One region of the Streptomyces sp. NPDC001985 genome, then DNA from elsewhere that is predicted to be linked to it. Evidence: riboswitches for the same ligand, from Rfam matches in the RefSeq annotation. Region 1 holds a riboswitch; each other region holds the start of a gene.
What was found. Region 1 has a riboswitch for cobalamin ahead of metE (5-methyltetrahydropteroyltriglutamate--homocysteine S-methyltransferase). Riboswitches for the same ligand answer to the same signal wherever they lie in the genome.
Positions count from the first base shown of each region.

Region 2: it holds a riboswitch for cobalamin, as region 1 does, so the genes downstream of both, ABT122_RS19305 (cobalamin biosynthesis protein) here and metE (5-methyltetrahydropteroyltriglutamate--homocysteine S-methyltransferase) in region 1, are expected to answer to the same signal.
Region 3: it holds a riboswitch for cobalamin, as region 1 does, so the genes downstream of both, ABT122_RS05360 (CbtB domain-containing protein) here and metE (5-methyltetrahydropteroyltriglutamate--homocysteine S-methyltransferase) in region 1, are expected to answer to the same signal.

Region 1 covers NZ_JBEOYB010000064.1:34,544-40,187, reverse strand. Annotated here, with positions in the region: gene metE (5-methyltetrahydropteroyltriglutamate--homocysteine S-methyltransferase) at 1-2,279, opposite strand, end outside; cobalamin riboswitch at 2,443-2,667, opposite strand; gene ABT122_RS25520 (alpha/beta fold hydrolase) at 2,843-3,658, opposite strand; gene ABT122_RS25515 (non-ribosomal peptide synthetase) at 3,655-5,644, opposite strand, start outside.
Region 2 covers NZ_JBEOYB010000040.1:18,155-23,798, forward strand. Annotated here, with positions in the region: gene ABT122_RS19295 (putative cobaltochelatase) at 1-173, opposite strand, end outside; gene ABT122_RS19300 (cobyric acid synthase) at 289-1,869, opposite strand; gene ABT122_RS19305 (cobalamin biosynthesis protein) at 1,866-2,879, opposite strand; cobalamin riboswitch at 3,002-3,140, opposite strand; gene ABT122_RS19310 (hypothetical protein) at 3,327-3,548, opposite strand; gene ABT122_RS19315 (inorganic phosphate transporter) at 3,561-4,829, opposite strand; gene ABT122_RS19320 (class II aldolase/adducin family protein) at 5,099-5,644, shown strand, end outside.
Region 3 covers NZ_JBEOYB010000008.1:70,194-75,837, forward strand. Annotated here, with positions in the region: gene ABT122_RS05340 (SpoIIE family protein phosphatase) at 1-366, shown strand, start outside; gene ABT122_RS05345 (hypothetical protein) at 363-1,151, shown strand; gene ABT122_RS05350 (aminotransferase class IV family protein) at 1,938-2,744, shown strand; gene ABT122_RS05355 (histidine phosphatase family protein) at 2,731-3,306, opposite strand; adenosylcobalamin (AdoCbl) riboswitch at 3,366-3,459, shown strand; gene ABT122_RS05360 (CbtB domain-containing protein) at 3,512-3,730, shown strand; gene ABT122_RS05365 (CbtA family protein) at 3,743-4,495, shown strand; gene ABT122_RS05370 (VOC family protein) at 4,579-5,001, shown strand; gene ABT122_RS05375 (DUF6597 domain-containing transcriptional factor) at 5,011-5,644, opposite strand, start outside.

The DNA.
Region 1 (5,644 bases):
GCGACCAGATTCTCCAGGGAGGCGCGGGTCTCGGGCCAGCCGCGGGTCTTGAGGCCGCAGTCGGGGTTGACCCAGAGCCGCTCGGCGGGGATGGCCTCAAGGCCCTCGCGCAGCAGAGCGGCGGCCTCCTCGGCGCTGGGGACGCGCGGGGAGTGGATGTCGTAGACCCCGGGCCCGGCCTCGCGCGGATAGCCGTGCTCGGCGAGTTCCCGGGCGACCTGCATATGGGAGCGGGCGGCCTCCAGGCTGATGACATCGGCGTCGAGGTCGTCGATGGCCTGGACGATGTCGCCGAACTCGGCGTAGCACATATGGGTGTGGATCTGGGTGCCCGGCCGTACGCCGCTGGTCGTGAGGCGGAAGGACTCGGTGGCCCAGGCGAGGTAGCCGGCGTGGTCGGCGGCGCGCAGCGGGAGGGTCTCGCGCAGGGCGGGCTCGTCGACCTGGATGACGGAGGTGCCCGCGGCCTCCAGGTCGCCGACCTCGTCGCGCAGGGCGAGCGCGACCTGCCGGGCGGTGTCGCCGAGCGGCTGGTCGTCGCGGACGAAGGACCAGGCGAGCATGGTCACCGGCCCGGTGAGCATGCCCTTGACGGGCCGTTCGGTGAGCGACTGGGCCCAGGAGGTCCAGCGGACGGTCATCGGGTCGGGGCGGGAGATGTCCCCGGCGAGGACCGGCGGGCGGACATAGCGGGTGCCGTAGGACTGGACCCAGCCGTGCTGGGTGGCCAGATAGCCGGTGAGCTGCTCGGCGAAGTACTGCACCATGTCGTTGCGCTCGGGCTCGCCGTGCACCAGCACGTCGATCCCGGCCTTCTCCTGGAAGGCGAGGACATCGCGGATCTCGTCCCTGATGCGCTCCTCGTAGCCGGCGGTGTCGATGCGCCCGGCGCGCAGATCGGCGCGGGCGGTGCGCAATTCGGCGGTCTGCGGGAACGAGCCGATGGTGGTGGTGGGCAGCAGCGGCAGGCCGAGGCGGGCGCGCTGGGCGGCGGTCCGTTCGGGGTACGGCTGGGAGCGGCGGCCGTCCGCGTCGGTGACGGCGGCGGTACGGGCCCGTACCGCCGGGTCGTGGGTGAGGGCGGAACCGGCGCGGGAGGCCAGGTCGGCCCGGTTGGCGCTGAGTTCGCCGGCGATGGCGCCGGTGCCCTGGGAGAGGCCGCGCGCGAGGGTGACGATCTCGGCCGTCTTCTGCTTCGCGAAGGCGAGCCAGCGGGCGATCTGCGGGTCGATGTCGCGTTCGGCGGCGGCGTCCAGCGGGACGTGGAGGAGTGAGCAGGAGGTGGCCACGTCGACCCGGTCGGCGAGGCCGAGGAGCGTGCCGAGGGTGGCCAGGGACTTCTCGTAGTCGTTGATCCAGATGTTGCGGCCGTTGACGACACCGGCGACCAGCCGCTTGTCGCGCAGTCCGCCGATGGCGGCGAGGTCGGCGAGATTGCCGGCGGCGCGCTCGGTGAAGTCGAGGGCGAGGCCGTCGACGGGGGCCTTGGCGAGAACGGGCAGCGCCTCGCCGAGGCGGTCGAAGTAGGACGCGACCAGCAGCCTGGGGCGGTCGGCGAGCGCGCCGAGGTCGCGGTAGGCGCGGGCGGCGGCGTTCAGCTCGGCCGGGGTGCGGTCCTGGACCAGCGCGGGCTCGTCGAGCTGTGCCCACTCGGCGCCGGCGGCGCGCAGGTCGGCGAGGACCTCGGCGTACACCGGCAGCAGCCGGTCGAGGAGGGTCAGCGGGTCGAAGTCCGCCGCCACCCCGGGGGCGGGCTTGGCCAGCAGGAGATAGGTGACCGGTCCGACGAGGACCGGGCGGGGGCGGTGGCCGAGGGCGAGGGCCTCCTTCACCTCGGCCACCTGCTTGGCGGAGTCGGCGGTGAAGACGGTGCCGGGGCCGAGTTCGGGGACCAGGTAGTGGTAGTTGGTGTCGAACCACTTGGTCATCTCCAGGGGCGCGACGTCCTGGGTGCCGCGCGCCATGGCGAAGTAGCCGTCGAGGGGGTGCGCCGCGACGGCGTCGCGGTGCCGCTCGGGGACAGCGCCGACCATGACACTGGTGTCCAGCATGTGGTCGTAGTAGGAGAAGTCACCGGTCGGCACCTCGTGGACACCGGCGTCGGCGAGCTGCCGCCAGTTGGTCCGGCGGAGGCCCGCCGCGGTCTCCCGGAGGGCGTCGGCGGTGACGCGGCCCTTCCAGTACCCCTCGATGGCCTTCTTCAGTTCCCGGTTCTGTCCCTGGCGGGGGTAGCCGTACACGGTGGCCCGTGCTGCCGCGGCTGCGGACTGCGCTGTCACGGAACTCTCCTTCGCGAGATGTCTCGTTGAATCCCGGGACGGGACGAGAGCGCGAAGGGGGTGCCACAACGGACGGGTCCACGGCGCGCACGGGGCGCGCCGGTCCGCCTGCTCTGGTCGCCGACCCGCCCACGAGGTCACCGGGATGGCCGCGCCGGCGGGGGCCGTGCGCGGACAGCGGGCAGGTCTTCGGACTCGCGGGCGCGTCCGCCGGTCTCCCGGTGGACACCTACTGGCCGTCGCTTCCCAGAACCGTTTCCCGGCTCCAGTGCTCATGACGGCGGTCGTTCCCGCTCACCGCTGCGGGGCAGTCCCGGATTCCCACCGGGTTCCCTCTTGCGACGCGCCTGCCTGGCGGGCAGGGCGAACCAGCTGCGTCCGTCAGCCTAGAGGGATCGTCCGGGTTCGGACAGTACCGCTCACATCCCGGACCGTGACATGGGACACGGGCGGCTCCCCCGGCTCATGGGCCGGGCCCTGTCCGGCGCGGTGTGCGAGGACAGGGCCCGGTCCGGCGGGGCGGAGATGCGGCGGTCCGGGGACCCCGGCGCCTCCCGGCCGGCTCAGGCTCCGGTGAGGAACTCCACCAGGAGCCGGTTCACCTCGGCGGGCCGCTCCAGATAGCCGAAGTGCCCGGCGCCGGCCACGGTCTCCGAGCGGGCGCCCGGAATGGCGTCGGCCATCTCCTGGCCCAGATGCGGCGGGGAGAGCCGGTCGTCGGCGAAGGAGACCACCAGGGTCGGCGCGGTGATGGCGGCGAACGCGGAGACGCTCGGCGGGAATCCGGTGAGCGCGGCGACGAACTGCTCCCGGACTCCGGCCGACGGGGTGGCCGGTGCCATGGCGAGGATGGCGAGCCAGTCCTCGGCCTCGATCTCGTCCCGCAGGCTGGCGGGCGAGAGATTGGCCAGCGCGCCCAGCGCGGCCCGCACCTCCTCGGGGAGGGCCACGCGGTGGTCGTGCAGGGCGATCTGGGCCTGCGAGAAGACCGAGAGCGCCGCGTCCGTGCGGCCCCGGGTCGCCAGCAGGGCCAGCCGGTCGACCAGGTCGGGCCGGGTCAGCGCCAGTTGCTGGGCGGTCCGGGCGCCGAGCGAGGTGCCCACCACATGGGCGGGTCCCCCGGCCACCTTCTCGACCAGGCCGGCCAGGTCGTCGGTGAGGTCGTCCAGGGTGAAGCCCTCGGGGCAGGGGGAGCTGCCGCCCACGCCCCGGGGGTCGAAGACGATCACGCGCAGCCCGGCCGCGACCAGCGCGGGCACCTGGTGGGGGCGCCACACCCGGCCCGGCGAGCCGGCGCCCATGACGAGGACGACCGGGTCCCCGCCGCCGAACTCCTCGTACGCGAGGGTGATGCCACCGATCTCGATGGTCCGGGTCACGCGCCTGTCCTCTCGTTGCCCTCGACCGCCGCGGCGAGCGCCGTGAGCGCCGTGAGCCACAGGGCGGCCAGTTCCTGGATGTCCCCCGGGTCGCAGACACCGGGGTCGTACCGCCAGAGCGCCTCCACCACCGGGCCCCCGGGACCGGGGTGGACGGCGCAGATCAGCTCCAGCGGATACGGCTGGGCCGCGTCCGGTTCGCTGTCCTGCGGGAAGACCTCCCGCACCGCGTCGTCGACGACCAGCGTCCACGGGCGGCCCGGGTCGTCGCCGACGACCTGGTCGAGCCGGCCCAGATAGCTGAAGAACACCTCGGCACGCGCCGCGGCCGGCTCGCCGAGCAGACCGTGGTCGAACCCGCCGTGCGGCACCGCCGCCAGCTCCCCGCCCACCTTCTCCAGCAGGGCGAGCGCCGCCCCCCGGTCGTCCAGCGCCCCCTGGGGGGTGAGCCGGGGACCGGCCGTGCCCGTGTCGAGGGCGACGGGGTGGAAGACGTTGAACCAGCCCACGGTCCGCGAGGTGTCCACGGGTCCGCCGGCGGCTTCGAGGAAGGGGCCGACCAGGTCGTCCCGTCTGCCGTGTCCCTCCCGGACCACGGTGACCCCGCTGTCCGGCGGGTGCCCGTGACGCGCCCGCCAGCCGGCCTCCGCCAGGGCCACGGCCGTGAGCAGCGCGTTCTCGGGTGTGGTGCGCGCGGAGCGGATCAGCGCGCCGGTGGTGGCGGCGTCGGCCGTCACCCGGTGCGACACCAGCCGTCCCCGGGTGTGCACCGCGGGGTCGGCGGTCCGGCGGGCGATCCTCGGCGCCCGCTCGCTCTCCCGTGCCACGGCGCGCCAGTGGTCCAGCTGGGCGCGCGGCTCGGGCCCTTCGGCCCGGGCGGCCAGCGCCCGGGACCACTGGGCCATGGTGGTGCCCTCGGCGAGCGGAGGGGTGCCGGGGGACGCGTGGGCGGCGGCGAGGTCCTCCAGCAGGACGTGCCAGGAGACGATGTCGACCACCGCGTGGTGCACGGCGAGGAAGAGCCGGGCCGTCCCGGTCCGCGTCTCCCGCAGGAGGGCGCCCACCATCATCGCGCCGTTGTCCGGGTCGAGCCGCTCCCAGACGCGGTGGGCGCTCTCCAGGACCGCCCGGGAGGTCAGCCGCGGACACTCCTCCACGACCAGCACGGCGGGCACCGCGTCCGGCCCGGCCGGGACCAGGGCGAGCCGGCCGTCCGGTTCGCGCACGGTGCGGGCGGTGAGCTGCGGATGGGCGGCGCGCACCCGTTCCACCACCCGGTGGGCCTCGGCATCGGTGATGCCCCGGGGCAGCGAGATCAGCTGTGACTGGGCGAAGCGCCGGTAGGTGCCCAGGCGCCGCATCCACTCCAGCGCGGGGGTCCGCACCCGGGTCTCCCCGGCCTCCTCGCCGGCCGCCGTGCCCCCGGACGGACCGGGCGCGCCGGCGATCGCGCGGGCGACCTCGGCGGGGGTGCGGTGGACGGCGATCGTCCGGGGGGTGCAGTGCATCCCGGCGCGGCGCAGCTCGCCCACGAGCGTGATGGTGGCGATGCTGTCCATCCCCCGGTGGAACATGTCGTCGTCGACGCCGAGGTGCGGCTCGTCCAGCAGGGCGCGGGCCGCCCGGAGCACCGTCTCCTCCGCGGCGGTCGCCGGCGGGCGGGACGCGCCGGAGGACTCCCCGCTCCCCGTGGGGCGCGGCAGGGCGCGCAGATCCGCCTTGCCGTTGACGGTCAGCGGGATGGCGTCCAGCTCCACCCAGCGGGCCGGCACCATGTAGTGCGGAATGCGCCCGGCCAGGTCCTCCCTCAGTTCCACCGGGTCGAGCCGGCGGCCGGCGGAGCGCACCTGCTCGGTGGCGACCACATAGGCGACCAGGACGCGTCCCCCCGCTCCCGGCTGGGCCACCACGACCGCGCGGGCCACATCGGAGCGGGTCTCCAGCGCGGCCACGATCTCGGCGAGTTCGATCCGGTAGCCGCGGATC
Region 2 (5,644 bases), on a different contig from region 1:
ACCTCCACCTCCGGTATCAGCGCCGACAGGGCCCGTACGGCGGTGGACTTGGCGGTCCCCTTCTCGCCGCGCACCAGCACCCCGCCGACCCGCGGCGACACCGCGTTGAGCAACAGCGCCAGCCGGAGGTCGTCCTGCCCTACGACGGCGGTGAAGGGGTAGGGCGTGCTCATGCGGTCTCCTCGGTCGGCTCTGACGGATACGACAGATACGGCGGGTGGGGCGCGTACGGTGACGGGCACGGGCGGGGTGGGGCGACCGGCCCTCCGGCGGCTGGCGGCACGGTGCTCATACGGGCGCTCCAGGTCGTCCGGGCGCTCGGACCGCTTCCCGGGCCGGGGGCTCGGGGGGCGCTCCGGGCGCGATGAAGGGAAGGCCGGCGGGCGCGCCCCGCTCGATCAGCCGCAGGAGGGCGTCCGTGTCCGCGTGTTCCTCGATGAGGTCGCCGAGCCGGTCGAGCTGCTCCTCGCGCAGCGCGCCGAACGACGTGTCCGGAGCGGGCACGAAGCGCCGGCCGGTGGCGCTCGCGACCCGGCTCAGGAACCGCCGCCGGAAGCCGTCGCTCTCCAGGGAGCCGTGCCAGTGGGTGCCCCACACCTCACCGACCCGGCAGCCGCTCAGAAAGGCCTCGCCGCCCAGCACCTCGGCGACGCCATGGTGGATCTCATACCCCTCCACCCGCTCGCCGAGCGCCGTGCCCGTCGGCCTCGCAAGGGTCTTCTCGGCCGCGAACCGCACCCGTACGGGCAGCAGCCCCAGACCGGTCACGGAACCCGCCCGCGACTCGACCTCGTCCTCGATGTGCTCACCGAGCAACTGGAAACCGCCGCAGATCCCCAGCACCGGACGGCCCTCGGCCGCCCTGCGCAGAAGCTCCCGCGCCAGCCCCCGCTCCCTCAGCCACTCCAACGCGCGGACCGTGCCCCGCGTTCCCGGCACGATCACCAGATCCGCGTCGGCCAACTCCTCGGGCCGGTCCGCGAATCGCACGATCACCCCCGGCTCGGCGGCCAGCGCGTCCACATCGGTGAAATTGGACATCAGCGGCACCGCGCACACCGCGACCCGCAGCACATCGGCCCCGACCGGCGGCGCCACCGCCGACTCGCGCACCGTCCCGCGCAGCGAGACCCGCAGCCCGTCCTCCTCGTCGATGCCCAGCCCGTGCGCGTACGGCAGCACCCCGTACGTCCGCCGCCCGGTGAGCCCGTGGAGCATGTCGAGACCCGGCTCCAGCAGCGACACATCGCCCCGGAACTTATTGACCAGATATCCCGCCACCAGCCGCTGGTCCTCGGCGCTCAGCAGCGCCGTCGTACCGAAGAAGGAGGCGAAGACCCCGCCCCGGTCGATGTCCCCGACGACCAGCACCGGAAGCCGGGCGGCGCGGGCGATGCCCATGTTCACGATGTCGGTGCGCCGCAGATTGATCTCGGCCGGGCTGCCCGCCCCCTCGCAGATCACCGCGTCGTAGCTGCCCCGCAGCTCCTCCAGGCACTCCATGACCGGCCCGAACAGCGCTTCCTGCCGCCCCCCGTGGTAGCCGCGCGCGCTCAGCTCGCCCACCGGCCTGCCCATCAGCACCACCTGGCTGCTGCGGTCGCCGCCGGGCTTGAGCAGCACCGGGTTCATCAGCGCGGTCGGCTCGACCCGGGCCGCCTGCGCCTGCATCGCCTGCGCCCGGCCGATCTCCGCGCCCTCGCGGGTCACAAACGAGTTGAGCGACATGTTCTGCCCCTTGAAGGGGGCCACCTTCACGCCCTGGCGCACAAGCCAGCGGCAGATGCCCGCCGTGACCACGCTCTTGCCCGCGTCGGACGTCGTCCCGGCGACGAGCAGGCCGCCTCCGGTGCGCCTTCCCGTGCTCATCCGTCTCCTCCCGCTCGCGGCGCCGGTGCGCCGGACCCCCGCTGAATCCCCGTCACGGCCCGCCGCAGCAACGGCCGTGCCACCACGCTCGTGGCGAGCGCCAGCAGCCCCACCCGGCGCGACAGCCGCACCGCCCGTTCGATGTCGGCGACCTCCACGGGCCGCCCCGCGCCATGGAGCACGGGCCGGTGCTCGACCCGGCCGCCGTAGGACAGGGTGCCGCCGATACGCACCCCGAGCGCCCCCGCGAACGCGGCCTCCACCGGGCCCGCGTTGGGGCTGGGGTGCCGGTGCGCGTCCTGGCGCCACGCCCGGACGGCTCCCCGCGCGTCCCCGCCCGCGAGCACGGCGAGCCCGGCCGTCAGCCGGGCCCCCGGCCAGCCGGCCAGATCGTCCAGCCGCGCCGACGCCCAGCCGAACCGCCGGTGGCGCGGGGAGCGGTGCCCCACCATCGCGTCCAGGGTGTTGACCGCGCGGAACCCCACCAGGCCCGGCACCCCCGCCACCGCCCCCCACACCAGGGCGCCGACGACCGCGTCGGAGGTGTTCTCGGCCACGGACTCCACCACGGCCCGGGCGATCTGGCCCTCGTCCAGGAACTGCGGATCGCGCCCGCACAGATGCGGCAGCCGCGCGCGGGCCCGCTCCACGTCGCCGGCCGCGAGCGCGGCACCGATGGTCCTGGCCTCCCGGCCCAGCGAGGTGCCGCCCACGACGGTCCAGGTGGCGGCGGCGGTCAGGGCGAGGGAGAGCGCGGGCGCCCCCCGGGTGCCGCGCGCGAGGAGGTGCGCGGCCGCGGCGGCGCCTCCGGCGCACACGGCGGTGTGCAGAGCGCCCCACCCCCGGTGGTCGCGCCAGAGAACCCGCTCCACCGCGCCCGCGGCCCGTCCGAACGCGGCGACGGGATGGCCCCGGCGGGGATCGCCGAGCAGCAGGTCACCGAGGAGGCCGGCCCCGGCGCCGTACGCGAAAACGCGGTCGGCACGGTTCAGTACACGGTCGGCACGCATCGATTCAGGCCGGGGTTCCGCTCCGGACCGGCCGGGGCGGGCAGATCCTTCTCGGAGTCGGGGCAGGGTCGTGGCCGCGGCCGGGCATGGCGATATGTCCTCACTCAGGGTGTCCGCGCCCTGGTTCGACGTGATCGGCGGCGAGAGTTCCTGGCTCCCGGGACTCCTCCCGGTGACAGTGGCGGGACCGCGCCGGATTCGCACCGGCTTCCTCTGCTGCCGCCGTAATGGCCCCGGCAGTCCACCACGCTGTGAGAACAGCCGTCAACCTGCCGTTGACCTGCGAAGGGGCACTGTGCTGAGCCCCACACCCGGGGAGCGCCGCGCTGCTCGTCCCGGACCCGGGACGGCAGACGGCCGGGCCGGTCGTCCCTGAGGATGACCGGCCCGGCCGTCTGCCGTCGATGAGCGCGGAGAGCCCGGACCGCGCGCGGTCCGGGCCCGCCGTCAGGTGACGATCAGATAGATCCCGTAGGTGATGGCCGCCACGCAGAGCGCGAAGCAGGTGTACGCACCGGTGCGCGCCAGCGCCACGGAGCCGCCGCCGCCGGAGGCCGTCGCCTGCTTGCTCATGCCGATGATGCCGAGGGTGAACAGGCCCACCAGAACGACGGTGGCCACGAGGCTCACACCGAAAACGGAGCCGAGAGCTGCCCAGTCGATTTTCATGCTGATCTGTCCTTACACCGCGGCCGGGCTGGCCGGGCCGGATTCGGGGGCGGCGGCCGGGGAGGCCGCGATGGTGGTCTTGAGGCCGTCCTGCGCCGGGGTGCCGGCCGGGGGCACGGTGACGGCGGCCATGGCGTTGGTCACCACACCGGCCTCGCCGGTCTCGCTGTCCACATCGGCGCCGGTGTCGTTGACGTTGGTGTGGTCGATGACCTGGCGGCGGGAGTAGAGCCAGATCGCGGCCGAGGAGGCGACCAGGAAGACCGCGACCACGGCGACACCCCAGTCGCCCTGCTTGGTCACGTACTCCGAGAGGGCGGCGACCAGACCGGCGGCGGGCAGGGTCAGACCCCAGGCCACGAACATCCGGGTGGCGGTGGACCAGCGGACCACACCGCCCTTGCGGCCGAGGCCCGCACCCATCACGGCGCCGGAGCACGAGTGCGTGGTGGAGAGCGAGAAGCCCAGGTTGGAGGAGGCGAGGATGACGCTGGCCGCGCTGGACTGGGCGGCGAAGCCCTGCTGGGGCTGGAGGTCGGTCAGGCCCTTGCCCATGGTCCGGATGATGCGCCAGCCGCCGAGGTAGGTGCCGAGGGCGATGGCCACACCGGCGGAGACGATGACCCACATGGGGGGGTTGGAGCCGGGGTTGAGGATGCCGCCGGTCACCAGGGCCAGCGTGATGATGCCCATCGTCTTCTGGGCGTCATTGGTGCCGTGCGCCAGCGAGACCAGGCCCGCCGAGGCGATCTGGCCCACCCGGTAGCCCTTCGCGGTGGACTTCGGGTCGGCGTTCTGGCCGAGCTTGTACGTCAGCCTGGAGGCGAGGTACGCGCCGATACCGGCGACCAGCGGAGCCGCGATGGCCGGGATCAGCACCTTGGTGACGACGGTGCCGCCGTTGACGCCGCTGAACCCGACCGACGCGATGGTGGCGCCGATCAGACCGCCCATGAGGGCGTGCGAGGAACTGGACGGCAGGCCGACCAGCCACGTCAGGAGATTCCAGAGGATGGCGCCGACGAGCGCCGCGAAGATCACTTCTGGTGTTATGCCTGCCTCGTTGACGATGCCGCTGGAGATCGTCTTGGCGACCTCCACCGACAGGAACGCGCCGACGAGGTTGAGCACGGCGGACATCGCCACCGCGGACTTGGGCTTCATGGCGCCGGTCGAGATGGTCGTCGCCATCGCGTTGGCCGTGTCGTGGAAACCGTTCGTGAAATCGAACACGAGAGCCGTCACGATCACAATCGCGAGCAGCAGCGTGATGTGTTCCATTTACCCAGGCAATCTATGGACGTCAGTGGCCCGGTGAACGTAAGTAACCTGAGTGAACGGAAGGTGAACTGGGACCGGCATCGGGGTGTCCCCAAGTGAGGTTTTTGGCTCCGGTTTCGGTCTGCAGGGGCTGGATGGGCTTCTGGGGCCGGGGACACGTCCCGCGAAGTGGCTTTCATCACCCTTTTGGATAATCTGACTGATCCTCCCCTCCGTCCCCCGGCGGTGGCCCTCTGTAACCGGAGAGCGCCGCCTGACAGGATCGCCGCATGACCGAACAGGTGTCGCAGAAAGCGATCGACGAGGCGTGGCGGAACGTCGTGGCCACCGCCCGCAGAACGGCCGCGGAGGGTCTGGTGGTGGGGACGTCGGGCAATGTCTCCGCCCGGGTCGGAGAGCTCGTCCTCGTCACTCCCAGCGGTGTCCCCTACGACCGTCTCACCCCCGGGGACGCCATAGCCGTCGACCTCGGCGGACAGCAGGTTCTCGGCCATCTCCGGCCCACCAGCGAGCTGCCGCTCCATCTGGAGGTCTACCGGCACACCGACGCCCGCGCCGTGGTCCACACCCACGCCGTCCACGCCACGGCCGTCTCCACCCTCGTACCGGAGCTGCCACCGGTCCACTACATGGCCGCCGCGCTCGGCGGACCCGTCCGGGTCGCCCCGTACGCCCTCTACGGCACCGAGGCCCTGGCCCGGAACATGCTCGCCGCCCTCGACGGGCGCACCGCCTGTCTGCTGCGCAACCACGGGACCGTCGCCCACGGACAGAGCCTGGACCAGGCGTACGACCGCACCGCCCAGCTGGAGTGG
Region 3 (5,644 bases), on a different contig from region 1:
TGGGAGGTGGCGTCGGACCCGTCGGCGGTGGGCGAGGTGCGGAACGCGGTCACCCATAAGCTCGGTGAATGGGATCTGGGAGAAGAGGCGTTCACGACCGAGCTGATCCTCAGCGAGCTGGTCACCAACGCGATCCGCTACGCGATCGGGCCGATCCGGGTGCGGCTGATCCGCGACCGGACGCTGATCTGCGAGGTGTCGGACCACAGCAGCACCTCGCCGCATCTGCGGCAGGCGGCGAGCACCGACGAGGGCGGGCGGGGGCTGTTCCTGGTGGCGCAGTTCGCGGACCGGTGGGGGACGCGCTACACCCCGGACGGGAAGGTGATCTGGACGGAGCAGCCGATCCCGGGGCACGAGGAGTGAGCCTGTGGATCGGGGGGCCGCCCGGCGCGGGGAAGACGACGGTGGCCAGGCTGCTGGCCCGGCGGCACGGTCTGCGCTGGTACGGCGCCGACGCGCACACCTGGAAGCACCGGGACCGGGCCATCGCGGCGGGGCACCGGGCGGCGATCCGCTGGGAGGCGCTTCCCCGGGAGGAGCGGTGGTCGGCGCCGGAGGAGGAGTTGCTCGCGATGTCGCTGCACCACGAGCGCGGCGCGATGATCGCGGAGGATGTGCGGGCGCTGCCGCCGTCGCCGCCGACGGTGGTGGAGGGCACCCCCGTGACCCCCCGGTTCGCCGGACCCCGCGCCCTGTGGCTGCTGCCCACCCCTGAGGTCCAGCGCCGCCGCCTCGCGGAACGCGGCCTGGAGCCGGGCCCGCTGGCGCTCTACCGGCATCTGGTGCGGGTGATCGAGGCGGAGGTGGAGGAGTACGGGGGCGCGGTGCTGCGGGTGGACGGGGAGCGGGGGGTGGCCGAGACCCTGGCGGAGGTGGAGGGGTTCTTCGCGGGGGAGTTGTCGGGGGTGCGGACGGCGGAGGGGCGGCGGGGGTTGTTGCGGTACGCGAACGGGGTGGTGGCGGAGCAGTACCGGGGGTTCCTGGGACGGGCGTGGGCGCCCCGGGCGGGCCTGGTGGCCCGTTTCGCCTGCGAGTGCGCCTCCCCTGTGTGCGAGGAGGACGTCCCCCTCGACCCCCTGGCCTACCCCCCACCCCTCCCCCTCCTGGCCCACGGCCACGCCGCACCCCCCAACGCTTCCGCCGTCTGAGGCACCCCTCTCAGCCCCACTGGCGTTTGAGGCACACCCCTCAGCCCCACCGGCGGCTGAGGCAGCACCACCCAGCCCCGCCGGCGGCTGAGCAGCACCACCCAGCCCCACCGGTGACTGAGCAGCACCACCCAGCCCCACCGGTGACTGAGCAGCACCACCCAGCCCCGCCGGCGATTGAGGCGCGGGGGTCCGGGGCTGGCCCCCGACCCGGGCCCGCACAGTGCGGGCACCTGTCGCACAGGGTCCGTCCTCAAACGCCGGACGGGCTGGATCTCTCAGCCCCTCCGGCGATTGAGGAGCACCACCCAGCCCCGCCGGTGACTGAGCAGCACCACCCAGCCCCGCCGGCGATTGAGGCGCGGGGGTCCGGGGGCCGGCCCCCGACCGTGGCCCGCACAGTGCGGGAACCTGTGGACCAGGGTCCGTCCTCAAACGCCGGACGGGCTGGATCTCTCAGCCCCTCCGGCGATTGAGGAGCACCACCCAGCCCCACCGGTGACTGAGCAGCACCACCCAGCCCCGCCGGCGATTGAGGAGCGGGGGTCCGGGGGCCGGCCCCCGACCGTGGCCCGCGGGATGCGGGCACCTGTCGCACAGGGTCCGTCCTCAAACTCCCCCGGAGCTGCCTCTGGCAGGTGCCCCCAGACGGGCTGGGTTTGCTCGGGCTACCGTGGCGCGGGGGCCGGTATCACGGGTGGGTGGTGGGGGTTTGACTCTCACATCGGTGTGAGGGTTTAGCGTCGGGGCACGGGCAACCGCCAGCTCACCACGGGAGTGACACCCATGCCCCCTTCTGTCGTCCACCTCAACGGCCACCCCACCACCACCCCCGCCCTCTCCCCCCTCGCCTTCGCCGGCCACGCCCACTTCACCGCCATGCAGGTCCGCGACGGCGGCGTCCGCGGGCTCGATCTGCATCTGGAGCGGCTGCGCGCCGCCTCCGTCGTGTTGTTCGGGCGGGCGCTCCCCGAGGAGCGGGTGCGCTCCCGTCTCCGGGCCGCGGTGGCCGCGGCCGGACCCGGCGATCTCTCGCTGACCGCCACGGTGTTCTCCCCGGCGGGCGAGTTCACGGTCGCCGGGCCCGAGGTGGAACCCGGGGTACTGGTCCGTACCGCACCCCCCTCCTCGGGCCCGGCCGGCCCGCTCACCCTCACCACCGTCGAGCACGAGCGCTTCCTCCCGGCGGTGAAGCACGTCGGCGAGGTCGCCAAGACCCATCTCCTGCGGCAGGCCGCCGCGGAGGGCTTCGACGACGCCGCCTTCGTCGACCGCCGCGGCCGGCTCAGCGAGGCCACCATCTGGAACCTCGCCTTCTGGGACGGCACCGCCGTGGTGTGGCCCCGCGCCGCGATCCTGACCGGGACCACCATGGGCATCCTCCGGCGGCAACTGGCCCACCTCGGCGTCCCCCAGCAGGTGCGGGACGTCACCCCCGCCGATCTGCCGGGGCTGTCGGGGGCGGTGGTGATGAACTCCTGGACCCCGGGCGTGGCGGTGCGCCGGATCGGCTCGGCGGCACTGCCCGCCGCGCCGGACTTCCTGGAGGTGCTCCACCGCGCCCACGGCGCCGAACCCCTCACGGCTCTCTGAGGAGCCGGGTGCCGCAGCGCAGATTCCAGCGCCCGGCCCGGGAGCTGAGTTCGGTGAGCGTCAGCGGCGCGATGTCCAGCCGCCAGAAGACGGGCAGCGGCAGGCCGAGCGCGTGAACCAGCGCGGCGCGCGCCACCGCCGGGTCCACCACCGCGACGAGCCGGCCGGTATCCGGGGGCAGCGCGTCCAGCCAGCCCCCGACCCGGGCGCACAGCGCGGTCAGCGCCTCCCCTCCGTGGGGCGCGGCCGACGGGTCGGTGAGCCAGTGCCCCACCGCGTCCGGCTCGTCCCGGCTCACCTCCGCGAGGCTCCGGCCGCGCCAGCGGCCCATGTCCCACTCGCCCAGCTCCGGCGCCTCCCGGGCGGCGAGCCCGAGCGCCCGGGCCGTCAGCCGGCAGCGCGGCGACGGCCCGGACACCGCCCGGTCCGCCCTCGGCAGCCCTCCGGCCGCCGCCCGCGCGCTCACCAGACCGGCCTCGTCCGGCGGTTCGCCCGCCTCGAAGCGGGCCTCGCGGAGGGCCTCCGTCGCCACCGGCGCGACCATCATCATCCGTACCGTCATTTCCGGCCACCCCGCGCCGTAGCGGTGCCCGCCCGCAAGCGGTACGGTCGCGTGGACATGACGAGAGTGTGATGGAAGTCCGGTGGGAATCCGGCACGGTCGCGCCACTGTGTACCCGCACCGACGCGGGAAGTCAGACCCCGCGCCCTCGTCTGCGGCACCAGGCACCACGACCGGGACGCGTGCTCCCTCAGGAGGTTCTGCCATGGCTCAATCCGCTGTGCCCGCCCCCACCGCCACACCGGCGGTCACCCCCGTCTCCTGGAAGGAACTCGCCCCCTGGGCGGCCTTCGTCGGCATCCTCATGCTGATCCTCCTCTACTTCGTCGGCGCCGAGCAGGGCGCCACCGCCCTCGTCTCCGGCGAGGGTGTCCATGAATGGGTCCACGACGGACGCCATCTGCTCGGCTTCCCCTGCCACTGAGGGCGGCCTGCGATGAACTCCATATCCGTACGGGCCCTGCTGGTACGGGGCATGCTCGCGGGCCTGATCGCGGGGGCGGTGGCCCTGGTGGTGGCGTACTTCCTCGGTGAGGGGCCGGTGGACGCGGCGATCGCGTTCGAGGAGAGCCACAGCCATGGGCACGGCGGCGAGGAACTCGTCAGCCGGGCCGTGCAGTCCACGGCCGGTCTCGCCACCGGTGTGCTGGTCTTCGGGGTCGCGGTCGGCGGTATCGCCGCGCTCGCCCACTGCGCCGCCATCGGCCGCGCCGGGAGCTTCGGCCCCCGTGCCACCGCCGCGTTCGTCGCCCTCGGCGGGCTGCTGACGCTGTATGTGGTGCCGTTCCTGAAGTACCCGCCGAACCCGCCGGCGGTGGGCGACCCGGGCACCATCGGGGAGCGGACGGCGGTGTACTTCCTGATGGTGGTGGTCAGTGTGCTGCTGGGGCTCGCGGCGCTGATCACCGGGAGGCGTCTCGCGCCCCGGCTGGGCAACTGGAACGCGACGGTGGCGGCGGTGGCGGGGTTCGTGGCCGCCACCGGACTGGCGTTCGCGTTCCTGCCCTCGTACAACGAGGTACCCAAGGACTTCCCGGCCGCGGTGGTCTGGGAGTTCCGGCTGGCGACACTGGCGATCCAGGTGACGCTGTGGGCGGTGTTCGGTCTGGTCTTCGGCCATCTGGCCGAACGGCTGCTCACCCCCGGGGCGCGCTCCGGGGCCCGCCGGACGGCGGCCACGGCGCGCTGACCACCGTACGGACACCGGCGGAGCCCCCGCCGGTGTCCGATTCCTTCAAGACCGGCGGCGCGGGGCCCGCCTACGGTGGGGGCATGACTCCGCGCTTCGACTCGATCGGCATCGTCGCCTCCGACATGGCCGCGTCTCTCGCCTTCTACCGCCGGCTCGGCCTGGACGTCCCCTCCGGCGCCGACTCCGCCCCGCACGCCGAGGCCACGCTCCCCAGTGGGGTGCGGGTGCTCTGGGACACCGAGGAGACCATCCGCTCCTTCGACCCCGGGTGGACCCGGCCCACCGGGGGCGAGCGGCTGGGGCTCGCCTTCCGCTGCGACACCGCCGCCGAGGTGGACTCCGTCCACGCGGAGCTGGTCGCCGCGGGGTACCGGAGCCATCTCGAACCGTGGGACGCGGTGTGGGGGCAGCGCTACGCGGTGGTGCTGGACCCCGACGGCTGCGGTGTCTCGCTGTTCGCGGACACGGACACGGACACGGACGCGGGCACGGACGAGGACTAGGCCGTCTCCTCAGGGGCGGGACGCGGTGTAGGCGGTGAGGGTCGTCCCGGCCAGCTCGCGCATCTCCCGGGCGAGGTGTGCCTGGTCGGCGCAGCCCGCGGCGAGCGCTGCCGCCGTGAACGGCACCCCCCGGCGCACCAGGGCCAGGGCCCGCTGGAGCCGCAGCACCCGGGCGAGGGTCTTGGGTCCGTAGCCGAAGGCGTGGAGCGAGCGGCGGTGCAGTTGCCGGGCGCCGAGGCCGACGGCGCGGGCGGCGGCGGAGACCGTCTGCCCGCTGTCCAGATGCCGGACAATCCGTTCCAGTACGGGGTCCGGCGGGTCCGGCGCGCCGGCGGCCGTCCGGAGCACCAGCTCCTCCAGCGCGGCGGCGGGGTCGGCCGCCGCGTCGATCCGCTCGGCGAGCCGGCGGGCCACGGCCGCGCCCCAGAGGTCGGCCAGCTCCACCCGCTGATCGCGCACCTCGTGCGCGGGGACGCCGAGGAGCGCGGGCGCGGTCCCGGGAGCGAAGCGCACCCCCGCGTACCGGGCGCCCTCCCCGCCGGTGTGGGCGCGTGTGTCGGGCCCGGCGACCAGCAGCCGCCCGGGGGTCCACACCAGATCCATGCACCCGTCGGGGAGGACGGGGTGCGGCCCGCTGTGCGGC